2 regions of the Ensifer sp. LC384 genome follow, and region 1 is predicted to be linked to the other one. Evidence: riboswitches for the same ligand, from Rfam matches in the RefSeq annotation. Region 1 holds a riboswitch; the other holds the start of a gene.
What was found. Region 1 has a riboswitch for FMN ahead of BC363_RS01420 (6,7-dimethyl-8-ribityllumazine synthase). Riboswitches for the same ligand answer to the same signal wherever they lie in the genome.

Region 1 (8,037 bases):
GAGCACTTCGGCGAGACTGACCGGACTGTGGGCCTGAAGACGGCAGCGGCCGTGCGCCATGGCCTGGTGCCGCTGATCTGCATCGGCGAGACGCTCGCGGAGCGCGAGGCGGGCGAGGCGGATACCGTCCTGAAGCGGCAGGTGGAAGGCGCGCTGGAACTGCTGGAAGGCGACGCCCGCAAGGCCACGGTCCTGCTTGCCTATGAGCCCGTCTGGGCAATCGGCGTCAACGGCATTCCGGCGACGGCCGACTATGCCGATGCCCGTCACAAGCGGATCGCCGATGTCGCGCAAGGCGCCCTCGGTGTTCGCGTTCCCGTTCTCTATGGCGGCAGCGTCAACCCGGGCAATTGCGAAGAACTGATCACCCAGGGGCATATCGACGGCCTGTTCATCGGCCGCTCCGCCTGGGACGTCAACGGCTATCTCGACATTCTGCAGCGCGTCTCGAAGGCGATCTGAGCCCCCCGCACGCCGCAGATCAACACGGACGGAAAGGAAAATCATGAAGATCGCAATCGGAGCAGACAGCGCCGGCAAGCCCTTGCTCGACGTCATCGCCGCCCACCTCAAGGGTAAGGCCGATCTCGAAGTCAACGACCTCAGCCAGTCCGGCTTCTATGCCGACCTGTCGCAGAAGCTGGCACAGACCATCGTCGATGGCGAGAACGAGCGCGGCATCCTGTTCTGCGGCACCGGCATCGGTGTCTGCATCTCGGCCAACAAGGTGCCGGGCATCCGCGCCGCGCTGACCCACGACACTTATTCCGCCGAGCGGGCGGCCAAGTCGAACAACGCCCAGATCATCACCATGGGCGCGCGCGTCATCGGGCCGGAACTTGCAAAGTCGATTGTCGATGCCTGGCTTGCCTCCGAGTTTGACCCTAACGGCCCGTCGGCCGGCAATGTCGAGGCGATCGATCGCCTCGATACGGCGAAGTAAGCATCCGACCACCATTACCGCGATGCACGTTGATCCTCCCTCGCGCATTGCGGCGAGACGCCCGGCAGAGATGCCGGGCGTTTTCTTTTTCGGGCTCGCGCCGCGCCTTGACGAAGCTTCTGCAAATATTTGAATATGCTTGCGGATTGTCAAATGCAGGGGCGTCATCTCATGAGTGAAGGAACCTCGACAGAGCCGCATCCGAGCGCCCATCACCATGTGGCGCGGATGAGCGGCCGCGACACGCACGAACATCATAGGACGGCGACGACGCTCGAACTTCTGTTCGACTTGACCTTCGTCATCGCGTTCAGCCTGGCGGCTTCGCAACTCGCCCATTTTCTCGCGGAAGGGCACTATTTTGCCGGGCTGTTCGGCTTTGCGCTCGCGACCTTCTCGATCTGCTGGGCCTGGATCAATTTCAGCTGGTTCGCGTCCGCCTATGACACGGATGACTGGATTTTTCGCAGCGTGACCATGGTGCAGATGGTCGGCGTTCTGATCCTGGCGATCGGTCTGCCGCCAATGTTCGAGTCGATCGACAAGGGCGAGCACCTCGACAACGGCGTGATGGTTCTCGGCTATGTCGTCATGCGCGTGGCGATGCTTTTCCAATGGCTGCGCGCGAGCCGGCAGGACCCGGCACGGCGCGGCGCGTGCCTCACCTATGTGAAGGCGATCAGCGTCGCCCAGTTCGGTTGGGTCGTGCTGATCTTCATCGACTTTTCGCTTGTCGTGACCTTCGCCATGGTCGTCGCGCTGACGGCGATCGAAATGCTCGGACCCTATCTGGCCGAGACGCGGCATGGAGGTACGCCCTGGCACGCCCACCACATCGCCGAGCGCTACGGGCTTCTCGCCATTATCGCACTCGGGGAAGGGGTTGTCGGCACAGTTGCGTCGATCTCGGCCGTGGTCGAGGGGCAGGGCTGGAATCTCGATGTCGCGCTCGTCTGCCTCGCGGGCACCGGGCTCACCTTCGGCATGTGGTGGATCTACTTCCTGCTGCCGAGCGCCGAGGTGCTGCATCACTACCGGCTCAAGCGGGCCTTCGTCTGGGGCTACGGCCACATGCCGATCTTCGCCTCGATCGTTGCGACCGGCGCGGGCCTGCACGTGGCCGCTTACTATATCGAGCACAAGGCCCATATCGGCTCGGTCGCGACGGTGCTGACGGTCGCGGTGCCCGTCGCGTTCTACATCGGGCTCCTCTATGCGATGTACACCTATCTGATGCAGCAGGCGGACCGCCTGCATCTCTGGCTGCTCATGGGCACGGCGCTCGTGCTGGCTGCCTCTGTGGTCGCGGCCCTGGCCGGGGTCGGCATGGCGAAGTGCCTGATCATCCTGATGTTTGCGCCGGTCGTGACCATCGTCGGCTACGAGGCGGCCGGCCACCGTCACCGGATGGCCGCGCTGGAGCGCAGTTTGCGCAAGAGCGAAGCGGCGCATTGATTTCGCGAGTCGAAACAGCGGCTTGTGACCGTCCGTTGCGGATTTGAATCACGCGTCTCAGAGATTGATTCAAAGGCTGTGGACGGCGAAGATGTGTGGAAAATAGCCCTCTCCCCGCGGGCGGTGAGATGGGACGGCCGAGCGTGCCGTGGGCGTATCCTCCCGCGCAGGCGCTGCAGAGGCATGATGCAGTGTGACGGCGGTCGCACGCTTTCCGGTAGGTCTGCCGAGATCATGGTTCGCAGCGCGCGCCCCGCGTTTCCTTCTCCCCGCGTGCGGGGAGAAGGTGGCCGGCAGGCCGGATGAGGGGGCAGCCGGTTTCAGGTCCGATGCTATGGCCTGCTGGCAGATCAGGCGTTGATCAGCGCCAGCTTGGCGCGGGCGTCGAGGATCTGGACGCAGGCATTGGCGGCTTCTTCGCCCTTGGCGACGAAGTGCTCGCGGAAGAAGGCGATCAGCGGCGCGCTTTCCTGGAAATTGTGCGGCGTCAGCACGGCCGAAAGCACCGGCACGTCGGTATCGAGCTGGACGCGCATCATGCCGTCGAGCACGGTGCCGGCGACGAAGTCATGGCGGTAGATGCCGCCGTCGACGACGAAGGCGGTGCCGAGGATCGCGGCATAACGGCCGGTCCTGGCAAGCTTCTGCGCGTGCAGCGGAATTTCCAGCGCGCCCGGTACGTCGAAGATCTCGACGTCGGCCGCCGTGCCGCCAAGCTTCGTCCATTGGGCGACGAAGGCATCGACGCAGCGGTCGACGATGTCGGCGTGCCAGCGGGCACGGACGATCGCAATCTTGGCGGTGGGGTGGGAAAGAATAGTCATGGTCTCAAGCCTTCCAGGGTTTGGCGTTTCCAATTTTCCCGTCGGGCGAACATGCATGCGCGCGAAACCCCGGCGCGGGGTCCACGTTGCTGCTTGCTCTCTTCCATCCGGACTGTGACCGTCGGCTCCGGAATCTGACCGGATCTGCTGACCCCCGGAGCTTGAGCTCCAAGGCGCTCGCGGGCTTCGATCTTTCGATCGCTACCGCCGGTGGGGAGTTTCACCCCGCCCTGAGAACAGGAGCGACTATATAGATCGGCCACGCGCGGTCAAACGCGTGTCGCGACGAAAATCCTAGAAATCACGACAGATTTTTCCAAGGTCTGCCGTCGCCGGGGTGAAATAATTCCGGCAGCGCGGTAGCTTTCGACCCAAACCTATTCGCGGATGACCAGCAGGTCCTTGGCGGCGAAACGCAGCGTCACGTTGTCGCCAGAGACCGGCGGCGTCACGCCCGGATCGTTGAACATGTCGAAGGAGATGACGTCGCCGCCGACGCGCAACCTGGTGCGGATGACTGAGCCGAGGAAGCTGGTCGATACCACCTGGCCGGCAAGCGCGGTGTCGCCCTTGGCGCTGTCGGCAATCGAGCCTGCCTCCGGGCGCAGCGCCAGCGAAATGTTGTCGCCGCCCTTCATGCCGGCGATCGCATCCCTCAGGGAAACCTGCTGGTTGCCGATAGTGACGGCGCCTGCGGCCGGGTCGGCGACCTTGGCTTCGATGATGTTGAGCGTGCCGACGAAGGAGGCGACGAAGCGGGTGGAAGGCGTGTTGTAGATCTCGAACGGCGTGCCGATCTGGTCGGCGCGGCCGGCATTCATGACGACGATGCGATCGGAGATCGACAGGGCCTCTTCCTGGTCATGGGTAACGAACACGGTGGTGATGCCGAGCTGCTGCTGGATCTGGCGGATTTCTTCGCGCAGCGACACGCGGATCTTGGCGTCGAGTGCCGACAGCGGCTCGTCGAGCAGCAGCACCTGCGGCTTGACGGCGAGCGCGCGGGCGAGCGCGACGCGCTGTTGCTGGCCGCCGGAAAGCTGGTAGGGGAAGCGATCGGCCAGGTGCTCGAGCTTGATCAGGCTCAGCATCTGCTTGACGCGTGTGTCGATCTCCGCCTTCTGCGCGCCGGCGACCTTGAGGCCGAAGGCGACGTTGTCCTGCACGTTCATGTTGGGAAACAGCGCATAGGCCTGGAACACCATGCCGATATTGCGCTGGTTTGGCTTCAGCGTTCCCTGGTCCTTGCCATTAATGACGATGGATCCGCTGGAGGGTGTCTCGAAGCCGGCGATCATGCGCAGGACGGTCGTCTTGCCGCAGCCCGACGGGCCGAGGAAGGACACGAACTCGCCCTTTTCGATCGACATGTCGAAGCCATGCACGACCTGCACGGGGCCGAAGGATTTCTGGATGTTGGTCAGTGTCAGGAAACTCATGCGGAACGATCCTCAGGCCTTGGGAGGCGCGCTTTTTTGGAAGCGCGAGACGAGCTGGATGAGGCCGAGGCAGCCCCAGGTGATGCCGAACGCGATCACGGCGAGCGCGGCGGGCTCATAGGCGCGGTTGGCGCCGAGAAGCTGCATATACGGACCGAATGCCGGCCGGTTCAAAAGCGCCGCCATGGTGAACTCGCCAATAACGATGGCGAAGGTCAGGAAGGCGCCCGAGAGCACCGCGACAAGAACATTCGGCAGGATGATCCGTCCGAGAATGGTGGCCCATCCCGCCCCGAGGCTTTGTGCGGCTTCGGTCAGTGTGGCGATGTCGATTGTCCTCAGCCCCGTGTCCACCGCCCGGTACATATAGGGGAGTGCAAGCGTGGCATAGCCGAACATCAGCAGCATGTTGGTGCCGGTGAGTGAGCCGGTCAGCGGCAGCCAGCTCGAGGTGTTGTAGAGCCGGATATAGCCGAAGACTATGACGATCGCCGGGATGACGAGCGGCAGCAGCGTGATGAACTCGATATAGGGGCGCAGCCGCGGCAGCTTGAGCCGAACCCAGTAGGCCGTCGGCACGACGAGCAGCACGCCGAAGACGATGGTGAACAGCGCCTGCATCACCGAATAGGTGAAGGTCTCCTGGAACCGCGGATCGCTGAAAACCTTCCCGTAAGCATCGAAGGAATATTCGCCGCGACGCATCTTGAGCGAGAAATTGGTCATGCCGATGAGCGGCAGAGTGAAATAGAGGAGGCCGAAAAGGAGGGCGCCCCAGGCCCAGATCTTCTTCATTTCAGCCACCTCTCGCTGCGGGCGCGAAGCCAGATGTAGATCGCGTTGGCGATGCCGGTGACGACGATCATGCCGAAGGCGAGCGCGTAGCCGAGGTGCGGATTGCCGAGCACGTCGCCACGGATCTGGGCAAAGAGCAGGATGGGCACGATCGACAGTGACGAACCGGTGAGTGCAATCGCTGTCGCAACGGCGCCGAAGGCGTTGGCGAAGAGCAGCGCCAAGGTGCCGAGAAGCGAAGGTAGCAGGATCGGGAAGGCGACCATGCGCCAGTATTGCAGGCCGGTGGCGCCGAGGATCTCGGCCGCCTCGCGCCACTCGCGCTTCAGCCCGTCGAGCGCCGGCGTGATGATGAGGATCATCAGCGGGATCTGGAAGAAGAGATAGGTAATCGTCAGTCCCCAGAAGGACAGGAGGTTGAAGCCGAGCATTCTGAGGTCGAAACCGAAATTCGAGCGCAGGAAGGCGGTGAGAATGCCGACCGGCCCCAGCGTCGCGAGAAAGGCGAAGGCGAGCGGCACGCCGGCAAAGTTGGAGGCAACGCCGGAAAAGGTCAGAAGCGGCCCGCGGATCCCCTTCGGCAATCCGCCGAAGACGATTGCCGCGGACATGGCAAAGCCGATCAGGCAGCCGAGGAGCGCCGAGGCGATGCTGATCTTGATGGAGATCCAATAGGCCGCAAGGATCGAGGGCGTGAACAGGCCCCGGATATTGTCGAAGGTGAAGCTGCCGTCCGGTGTCTGAAACGCGCCGACCACGATCTTCATCGTCGGCAGAATGAGAAACAGCGTCACGAACGCGGCAAAGGGCAGGATGCCCAGCCAGTGAAGCGGTAGGCGACGCGCAGGCGGACTGGCGTCGGGTTTAGCAGGTGACATTCCGTTCGCCCCGAAAAGCCGCGTTGCGGACGCGGTCGTTCATTGAATTTTCTACAGCGCCGCGCGTCTTATCAGACGTGCGAAGGTCGCTGTAGCACTTTGAATTGCTGCATGTTTCCTTAAATCGGCTGGGATTTAAGGAAACATGCAGGAATAACGTAGCCGTCCCGGCCGGAAGACCGGCCGGGACGGCATGGTTGTGGAAAGGCTTACTGGACGTTCGCGCCGACGACGGAATCCCAACCGCCGGTGACGGCAGCCTTGTTGGCGTCGACTTCTTCGAGCGTCGGGAAGTAGGCCTTTTCGTAAGCCGCTGCCGGCGGCAGGGCGTCGATCAGTTCCTGCGGAACCTTGCCGGCCTTGACCATGGCGTTGAAGCGGGCCGGGTGGCAGAAGCCCTTGAGCCAGCCGAGCTGACCTTCGTCCGAGTAGAGGTGCTCCATCCACAGCTTCGCTGCGTTCGGGTGCGGCGCATAGGCCGAGATACCCTGAACGTAGACGCCGGCGAGAACGCCGCTGGCCGGAACGACGACTTCGGTCGGCGGATTGCCGGCCAGTGTCTTGCCCCAGCCAAGCGCGTTGTAGTCCCAGGCGACGATGATCGGGGTCGAGCCCTGGGCCAGCGTGCCCGATTTGCCGATGACCGGAACGAAGTTGCCGGCCTTGTTCAACTCGGCGAAATAGCCGAGACCGGCTTCGCCGGCTTCCTTGCCCGACTTAGCGCCCTTGGCGAGGCCGGCGGCGAGAACGCCGAGGATCGCCTGGTTCGAGGCGCGCGGGTCGCCGGCGAGTGCTACCTGACCGGCATATTCCGGCTTCAGCAGATCGGTCCAGTCCTTCGGCGAATTGGCGACGAGGTCCTTGTTCACGAGGAACGACATCACGCCGTAATAGTCGCCGTACCAGTAGCCTTCGGCATCCTTGACGCTATCGGGAATTTCGTCCCAGGTGGACACTTTGTAAGGCTGCAGCAGGCCTTCGGCCTTCATCTGCGGACCGAAGGCGAGGCCGACGTCGACAACGTCAGGCGCCTGCGGGCCCTTGTTGTCCTTGTTGGCCTTGACCGCCTCGACTTCGTCGGCAGAGCCGGCGTCGGGGTTCAGTTCGTTGACCTGAATTTCCGGGTACTTGGCCTTGAAGGAGGCGATGACGTCGCCGTAGCCGCACCAGTCATGGGGCAGAGCGACGGTGGTCAGCATGCCTTCCTTCTTGGCGGCTTCGATGAGCTCTGCGCTCGGCTCGGCAGCGGCAATCGCCGTCGTTGCCAGAAGAATGGCGGTGGAAAGCGAGAGCAGGCGTTGAGTCTTTGAAATCACTGGCGTTCTCCTTATGGGTTTTCAGTCAATTTCGGCGATGCTGTTAATGAGATGCGATGAAACTTGTGTGACAGCGATGTGTGTGTTCGCGCCGCGCATGTCGTTGGAAGAGCAATTCTTTTTCCGACACGACGCCTTCACTGAAACACACGTGCATAAAATTCCGTGAACGTGCCGGCTGCCCCTCCTAAACCGGCTTGCGAAAGATGCGGGTCGAATCGAACAGCCCCTCAAGCGTCTTCATCCGGTCGCGGGTGGCGTCCCAGTTGGTGCTCTGAACGGCTTCGATCAGGGCCTCGACCAGAAACAGGATCACCACCGAACTGTCCCAGGCCGAGGGCACCTCGATCTGCGAGCGGAAGACCTTGGCGGCGGATTTTGCCACCG
Region 2 (8,037 bases), on a different contig from region 1:
GATCCGCAATTCGGCCGTCGAAGTGCAGAGCGGCGTCAAGCTCGTCCGCGAAACCGGCGAGGCTCTGCGCACGATCGAAGGCTTCATCGTGACGATCAACCAGCACATGGATGCGATTGCGGTGTCGGCGCAGGAACAGTCCGCCGGGCTTTCCGAGGTCAACACCGCCGTCAACCAGATGGACCAGGTGACCCAGCAGAACGCCGCGATGGTCGAAGAGGCGAACGCCGCAAGCGCGACGCTGGCGCAGGAGGCCGGTCGTCTGCGCGAGCTTATCGCCCGCGTCACCCTGGCCGAGGCTTCGGGCTACGGCTACGCGCCTTCGGCCGGCTCATCGCGCTGGGCGGCATAGTCCGAACGGGCGAAATTCTTGAGCGTACAAGTGAAACGGCCTGCGGAAACGCGGGCCGTTTCTTGGTTGTGGAGGTAGTTCCCGTGAAATTGCAGAGGTTTTAGTCGACAAATGTAGCAATTGTAACTATCAATAATGTTGCTGCCATTTGACATGGCACCTCATAATTTTCCAACGATGATCATGAAGAAGACATTCGAAGTTTCTGACAGGCTGTTTGAGCTTTATCACCGCGTCCACCGGCTGGTGAACGAGTCGATGACCGAGGAAGGCGTTTCGCTGGCGCGAAGCAAGTTCCTGTTCTTCCTGAGCAAGCTCGGTCCCTGTCGTTCGACGGATATCGCCTGTGCCCTGAACTTCGCGCCACGCACGGTCACCGAAGCGATCGACGGCCTCGAGCGCGATCGTCTCGTCATGCGCAAACCGGACCCCGAGGACCGTCGCGCCAAGATCGTCTCAATCACCGACACCGGGCGCGTCATTCTGGAAGCAGCCGAACATCCGCGCAAACAGCTGATCGAGGAAATCTTCTCGGCGCTCGACGACAAGGAACTCGACCAGCTCTTCGATATCGTCGGCAAACTCGTGGACAAGACCGACGAGATCCGCAAGCGCAAGGACGAGGCCGAAGCGGCCGAGATCGCGGTCGTTCGCTAAAGATCGCTCAGTCAATTACCGATAGCTGAAACAGAAAGAGGCCGGGACGTCATGTCCCGGCCTCTTCCGTTTTTCCCCTGGCCCGACGCTTACATCGCGTCGATGGCACCGATGGAGAAGAACAGCGTTTCGCCGGAAGAATCATCGACACCGTCGTTGTCGGTGACGACATAGCCGTTGCCGGCGGCATCGACGGTAAGGCCTTCGACCTTATCGACGACGTAACCGTTCAAAGCCTTCAGATCGGGAACGAGGTCGCGAACCTCTTCCTTCTTGACGACGGGGAGCTCGCTGCCGAGGGCTGCCGGCTTCAGGTCGGCAAGCGCGACACGGTAGAGCTTCTTCAGCTTGGCGGCCTGGCCGATCAGGTTGTCGCGTTCGATGATGTAGGCATAGTCGCCGTGGACCGAGATTTCGGACAGACCGACCCAACCGCCGTCCGCCTTTTCGAGCGGATAGCGGACCGCACCCCATTCCTCGCTCGACGGCTTGTAGGAGACGAGCTTGACGAAGCCCTTCTCGTCATCCTTCCATTCGCGCTGAACGGCCATCCAGAGCACCTGGTCGTCGCCTGCGCCGACGACTGTTACGCCCTCAAAGCCGAAGCGGGTCTCGCCGGCCCGCAGAGCTTCAGGCAGGGCGATCTCCTTCTTGATCTCGCCCTTCTTGTTCACGCGCAGCAGCGCGTGGCTGTAGAGCTTGTCGGAGTTACCCTCCGAGGCGAGCCAGAAGCCCCCTTCCCCATCATTGGCTACGCCTTCGATGTCGAGCTTCTGTGCCGGTGCGCCATCGCGGGTAATGCGAAGCGTTTCGGTGATCAGCGCCGGCTTCTGGGTCGCGTCGATGGTGAAGATCGTCGGCTGCGACGAATGGACTGAATCGTTGACGGCGCGCAGAAAACCGGGCTTGTCGGCAACCGCTGCCAGGCCGGAAAGCGCTCCGAACCCGACAGGCAGACCATCCTTGTCGGCCGAGCGGATCTGCGGATAGGCAGCTTCGCCTTCGCCGCGTTCGTAGATCATCACATGCGAGCGGGCACCGCCGTCTTCACCGAGATCGACTTCGTTGGCGGTGGCAAGCAGATTGCGGGACGGGATCGCGACAGCACCTTCCGGCGAAATGCCTGATGGCAGCAATTGCAGCAGTTCCGGCTCGGCGCCGGTGTCCTTGTAAACGCCGACGACAGATGCGCGTTCAGCAAGCACGAAGAACAGATTGTCGTCGCCGAACTTGGCGGCCTCGAGGCCCTCCGGCTCGACACCCTTGGCCGACGAGCGCTTCTCCGGATAATGGCCGATCGACGCGATCGCGTGCTCGAAGCTCGCGCCCGATTCGAACAGGACCTTACCGGCCGTGTCGAAGATCGTGAAGCCGCGCGAACCACCCTCATAGTCACCTTCGTTGGCAACGACGATGCGATCGTCGTCAAGCCACTTGACGGCGTCAGGTTCGCGCTTGCGGCCCGACTGCTCGTCCTTGAAGGCGATAGCACCGTCGCGCTTGGTGTCGATGTCCTTGAGGTCGGCTGCGCCGGCGGAGAAATGCGTCTTTACCGCCGCGGACTTGGCGTCGATGATGACGATGTGGTTGTTTTCCTGCAGCGTCAGCGCGATCTCGTCCTTGCCGTTGAAGGAGACGAATTCCGGCTCTGGATCGTCGCCAGCAACTTCGGCAAGACCCGTCAGAGTCACGTGCTTGATCGTCGCGCAATCGGCAACGCCGTCCTTCAGAGACAGGATCACCAGATCGCCGGCAGGCATCTGCGGGATCTTGCCGTCGTTGACCTCCTCATCACGCTCGTTCTCGATGGCGATCGCGGCAAGCGTGCGGTCCTTGTTGACAGCGACAGAGTCCGGCTGACCGCCGAGATCACAGGTCGCCTCGACCTTCTTCGAGGCAACGTCGACGGTGGCGAGGAAGCCGGAAGGCTTTGTGAAGCTTTCGCGCGTATTGACCGCAACCAGCGCCTTGGCACCGGCGACAGTCACCGATGTCGGCTCTCCCTCGAACGAAACAGTGCCGGCGGCCTTCGGCGCCTTGGCCTCGGTGATGTCGATGAGGCCGATGCGCTTGCCCGGGCTATCGGAGTAAATCAGCGTGTTGCCGTCTTCGGTTGCGGTGATGATTTCCGCGGATGTGGCTTCCTTGCGGGCATCACCCTCGGGCAGGTTGTCGGCAACGGCGAAGGACGCAATACGATTGAACACCGGTTCGGCGGCAGCCGGAAAAGCAACGGACGCGAGAAGCATGGCGGCGAGCGCCGTTCTGCATGATGAAATGGTCATGAAATCCCCCATATCGAATATTCAAAACAAGGGGGTTCTGCGGGATGGCGATGACAGGCGCATGACAACCCTGCGCCTTTGTTCTGCAGCGTTGCGCTACGCGGTCGCGCGCTCGCGTTTCATCTCGTTGCGCATGATGAAAAGCGAGGCGCCGAGGATCAGGACGGCCCCTAGCCAGAGATAGCCGCTCGGCGCATAACCGAAAACGATCCAGCCGGCCAACACGTTGAGCGGCAGCTTGAGATCGTCGAAAGGCTGCACATAGGCGGCGTCGGCGACGGTATAGGCCAGCGTCAATAGATATTGCGCCACCACCGTCAGCAGCCCCGCCAGCACCAATAGCGCAAGGATGCTGCCGCTTGGCACGGCAAATCCTGTCGACAGCGCCAGCACGCCGTTGATCGGCGTCAGAAGCACAAGCAACCAGACCGTTATCGTCTCCGGACGCTCGATGCCCGTCAGGCTCTTGGTGATCAACGACGACGCCCCCCAGAGCAGTGCCGAGAGGATGGGCAGCAAGGCTGCCCAGGTGAAGCTTTCCGACCAGGGCTGCAGGATGATCGTGGCGCCAGCAAAACCGACTGCCGCCGCAGCCCAGCGCGCAGCACCGACGCGTTCGCCGAGGAAGAGGCGCGCACCGAGAATGATGAAGAACGGCGACGTCATCACTAGCGCGATGGCCTGCCAGATCGGAACCGAAGCCAGCCCCGAAACCCAGGCCCCCACACCCAGCGCCGCAAGGGCAACGCGAACGACGTGACGCCAGGGATAATCGGTGCGCATCGCCGACAAGCCGACCCGAAACAGGAACGGCAGGGAGAAGACGAGCGCGAATTCATATTGCCAGAAGGCGGTCGAAGTGGCGGAAAAGCCGAGCTGCATCGTCATCCATTGCGTGACGACATTCAGCAGAGCGAAGGCGACGCCGGCCAGTATCATCCAGGCGGCACCGGCCATGGCGCGGGAGGTGAAAAGTGCTTGGGTAGTCTCGCTCATGTCCTTCATCCGCAAACAGGGACCAACACAAATCAGGACGCATGAGCGCAGGGCGCGACAACGGACAGCGCTGCCCTTCGCACCAACGATCATTCTCTTTCATCCGGACTATGACCGTCGGCTCCGGAGTTGCACCGGATCTGCTACCTTCCGGCGCAAAACCGCCGGAAGCGCTCGCGGGCTTGGGCTTACTGCATAATTCCTTAAATCGGATCCGATTTAAGGAGAAAATTATGCAGCAACTTTCAAGCGTCACAGCGTCCTTTGCGCGTCATATTTGACGCGCGGCGCTGTAAGCCCTTACCGCCGGTGGGGACTTTCACCCCGCCCTGAGAACAGGCTGAGCCCTAGACCAAAGACCGCCCTGCCGCAAGGCCACCCGAAAAGCAAAAGGGCCCGGCGTGAGCCGAACCCTTCAAGACTTGGACTGCCGGCCTCGTATCCGGCCGTCAAGCAAACTCATCAGCCGTTAACGGCATCCTTCAGGCCCTTGCCGGCCGTGAACTTCGGAACGTTGCGTGCCGGGATGTCAACTTCAGCGCCCGTGGACGGGTTGCGGCCCTTGGAGGCTTCGCGACGCGAAACGGAGAAGTTGCCGAAACCGACGAGGCGAATGTCGCCGCCGTTCTTCAGTTCAGCCTGGATGGTCTCGAAAACTGCATCAACTGCGGAAGATGCGTCGGTCTTGGAAAGTCCGGCCTTCTCAGCAACGGCAGACACGAGCTCATTTTTGTTCATGTTTCCACCCCTTTCAAAATGGTTCGAAACAACTGTGTTTTTAAGCCGCGGCGGCTTGCGCATCGCCCGCGTCTTGCCATTCCCAATTGCGCCTAATCCCTTGGAATGCAAGGCTTGCGGCATGCTTTTACAACAAAAAAGACCGGCCAAAGGCCGGTCTTCCTTGTTTTTCCACCAAATGGGCTGCCGGGGAGCACAATTGCACCCACCCGTGCCTGTCGATCAGTGGGCGATGGAAGCGCCCGCTTCATCCTGCGAATCAACGGCGGCGACTGGTGCCGGCTCATTTGCAGGGTCCCATTCGATCGGCTCCGGGACGCGGACCAGAGCGTGCTCAAGCACTTCACCCATCCGCGAAACGGGGATGATCTCGAGCACGTTCTTCACGTTGTCCGGAATTTCAGCGAGATCCTTGGCGTTCTCCTCAGGGATCAGCACCTTCTTGATGCCGCCGCGAACCGCCGCCAGCAGTTTTTCCTTCAGGCCGCCGATCGGCAGCACGCGGCCGCGAAGGGTGATCTCACCCGTCATCGCCACGTCCTTGGAGATCGGGATGCCGGTCATCACCGACACGATCGCCGTCGCCATGGCAACACCGGCCGACGGGCCATCCTTGGGCGTCGCACCCTCCGGCAGGTGCACGTGGATGTCGCGCTTGTCGAACAGCGGCGGTTCGATGCCGAAGTCGATCGCCCGCGAGCGCACGTAAGACGCCGCCGCCGAAATCGATTCCTTCATCACGTCGCGCAGGTTGCCGGTAACGGTCATCCGGCCCTTGCCGGGCATCATGACGCCTTCGATCGTCAGCAGCTCGCCGCCGACCTCAGTCCAGGCAAGCCCTGTGACCACGCCGACCTGATCGTCGCGTTCGGCTTCGCCGTGACGGTAGCGCGGTACACCCAGGTAATCCGGGATGTTTTCCGCGGTGACTGCTACTGCCTTGGCCTTGCCCTTGATGATCTCGGTTACCGCCTTGCGGGCCAGCTTCATCAGTTCGCGCTCGAAGTTACGAACGCCCGCTTCACGGGTGTAGGTCTGGATGACCGCCATCAGCGCACCGTCGGTGACCGAAAACTCTTTCGGCTGCAGCGCGTGATCGCGGATCGCCTTCGGCAGTAGGTGCCGCTTGGCGATTTCCAGCTTTTCCTCTTCCGTGTAGCCGGCGATGCGGATCACTTCCATGCGGTCCATCAGCGGCGCCGGAATGTTCAGCGTGTTTGCCGTGGTGATGAACATGACGTTGGACAGATCGTATTCGACTTCCAGGTAGTGATCCATGAAGGTCGAGTTCTGTTCCGGATCCAGCACCTCCAGCAGAGCCGAGGACGGGTCGCCACGGAAGTCCTGGCCCATCTTGTCGATCTCGTCGAACAGGAAGAGCGGGTTGGACTTCTTCGCCTTCTTCATCGACTGGACGACCTTGCCGGGCATCGAACCGATGTAGGTGCGGCGGTGACCGCGGATTTCCGCTTCGTCGCGAACGCCGCCCAGCGCCATGCGCACGTATTCGCGGCCGGTCGCCTTGGCGATCGACTTGGCAAGCGACGTCTTGCCGACGCCCGGAGGGCCGACGAGGCACAGGATCGGGCCCTTGATCTTCGTCGAACGCGCCTGGACGGCGAGATACTCAACGATTCGTTCCTTGACCTTGTCGAGGCCGAAATGATCGACGTTGAGCACTTCCTCGGCATGGTTCAGGTCGGTCTTGATCTTGGACTTCTTGCCCCACGGCATGCCAAGCAGCCAATCCAGATAGTTGCGCACGACGGTTGCTTCCGCCGACATCGGGCTCATCTGGCGCAGCTTCTTCAGCTCCGCGTCAGCCTTTTCGCGCGCTTCCTTGGAAAGCTTGGTCTTTGCGATACGCTCTTCGATTTCGGCCATCTCGTCGCGGCCGTCTTCGCCGTCGCCGAGTTCCTTCTGGATCGCCTTCATCTGTTCGTTGAGGTAGTACTCGCGCTGGGTTTTCTCCATCTGGCGCTTGACGCGCGAGCGGATACGCTTTTCCACCTGCAGGACGGAGATCTCGCCTTCCATGAAGCCGAGCGCCTTTTCGAGACGCATCTTCACGCTGGTGGTTTCCAGCATTTCCTGCTTTTCGACGATCTTGATCGACAGATGCGACGCGACGGTGTCGGCGAGCTTCGAATAATCCTCGATCTGGCTCGCGACGCCGACGACTTCCGGAGAAATCTTCTTGTTGAGCTTCACGTAGCTTTCGAACTCGGAGACGACCGAGCGGCTGAGCGCCTCGATCTCGACCGGATCTTCTTCCGGCTCGTCGAGCGCCTGTGCTGTCGCTTCGTAGAATTCCTCGCGCGGCGTGTAGCTGTCAATCTTGGCGCGCGTGCGCCCTTCGACCAACACCTTGACGGTGCCGTCGGGCAACTTCAGCAGCTGCAGAACGTTGGCGATCGTACCCACATGGTAGATCGCGGAGGGTTCCGGATCGTCGTCCGTCGCGTTGATCTGGGTGGCAAGCATGATCTGCTTGTCGGTCCCCATGACTTCTTCCAGCGCACGGATGGACTTTTCACGGCCGACGAAGAGCGGCACGATCATGTGCGGGAAGACTACAATGTCGCGGAGCGGCAAGACCGGATAGGTCGCGCTTTCAGTCGCCGGAGACGTTTTGCTCGTCATGTCATTTCCTTTCCGTCCCGATTTCGGGCCCGTTCCCGGGAGCCACAGCGGCACTCCCGGTTGTCATATTTTCCACATGAAAGTGGAGTGCTAGAGAGTCCTTTTCAAGGCTCGACGCGACATCCACGATCAATGGCCGGGTCCTTCTGACTACGCTTTATTGCTGTTGCGTACCTTGCGACGGAAAACGAGGCTTCAAGGATAGGCAACGGCCGAGGCCCTTTACTGAATCGTCACATCATTGCGTTGTTAAGACACTTTAGCAACAACCGAATTGTTAAATCGCCTGCTGCGGAAGCCATCTCAACAACTAAGTGTAAGGTCATGAAAAAGCCCGCACGAGGCGGGCTTTTCAGATCCGATCTG

Region 2: it holds a riboswitch for FMN, as region 1 does, so the genes downstream of both, BC363_RS23115 (DMT family transporter) here and BC363_RS01420 (6,7-dimethyl-8-ribityllumazine synthase) in region 1, are expected to answer to the same signal.

The regions. Positions count from the first base shown of each region.
Region 1 covers NZ_MBST01000001.1:291,338-299,374, reverse strand. Annotated here, with positions in the region: gene BC363_RS01435 (triose-phosphate isomerase) at 1-462, shown strand, start outside; gene BC363_RS01430 (RpiB/LacA/LacB family sugar-phosphate isomerase) at 506-943, shown strand; gene BC363_RS01425 (low temperature requirement protein A) at 1,115-2,398, shown strand; gene BC363_RS01420 (6,7-dimethyl-8-ribityllumazine synthase) at 2,749-3,222, opposite strand; FMN riboswitch at 3,314-3,464, opposite strand; gene BC363_RS01415 (ABC transporter ATP-binding protein) at 3,600-4,661, opposite strand; gene BC363_RS01410 (ABC transporter permease) at 4,674-5,456, opposite strand; gene BC363_RS01405 (ABC transporter permease subunit) at 5,453-6,334, opposite strand; gene BC363_RS01400 (ABC transporter substrate-binding protein) at 6,544-7,650, opposite strand; gene BC363_RS01395 (MurR/RpiR family transcriptional regulator) at 7,838-8,037, opposite strand, start outside.
Region 2 covers NZ_MBST01000034.1:229,053-237,089, reverse strand. Annotated here, with positions in the region: gene BC363_RS23130 (HAMP domain-containing methyl-accepting chemotaxis protein) at 1-352, shown strand, start outside; gene BC363_RS23125 (MarR family transcriptional regulator) at 536-1,009, shown strand; gene BC363_RS23120 (esterase-like activity of phytase family protein) at 1,099-3,306, opposite strand; gene BC363_RS23115 (DMT family transporter) at 3,391-4,290, opposite strand; FMN riboswitch at 4,378-4,631, opposite strand; gene hupB (DNA-binding protein HupB) at 4,753-5,028, opposite strand; gene lon (endopeptidase La) at 5,251-7,671, opposite strand.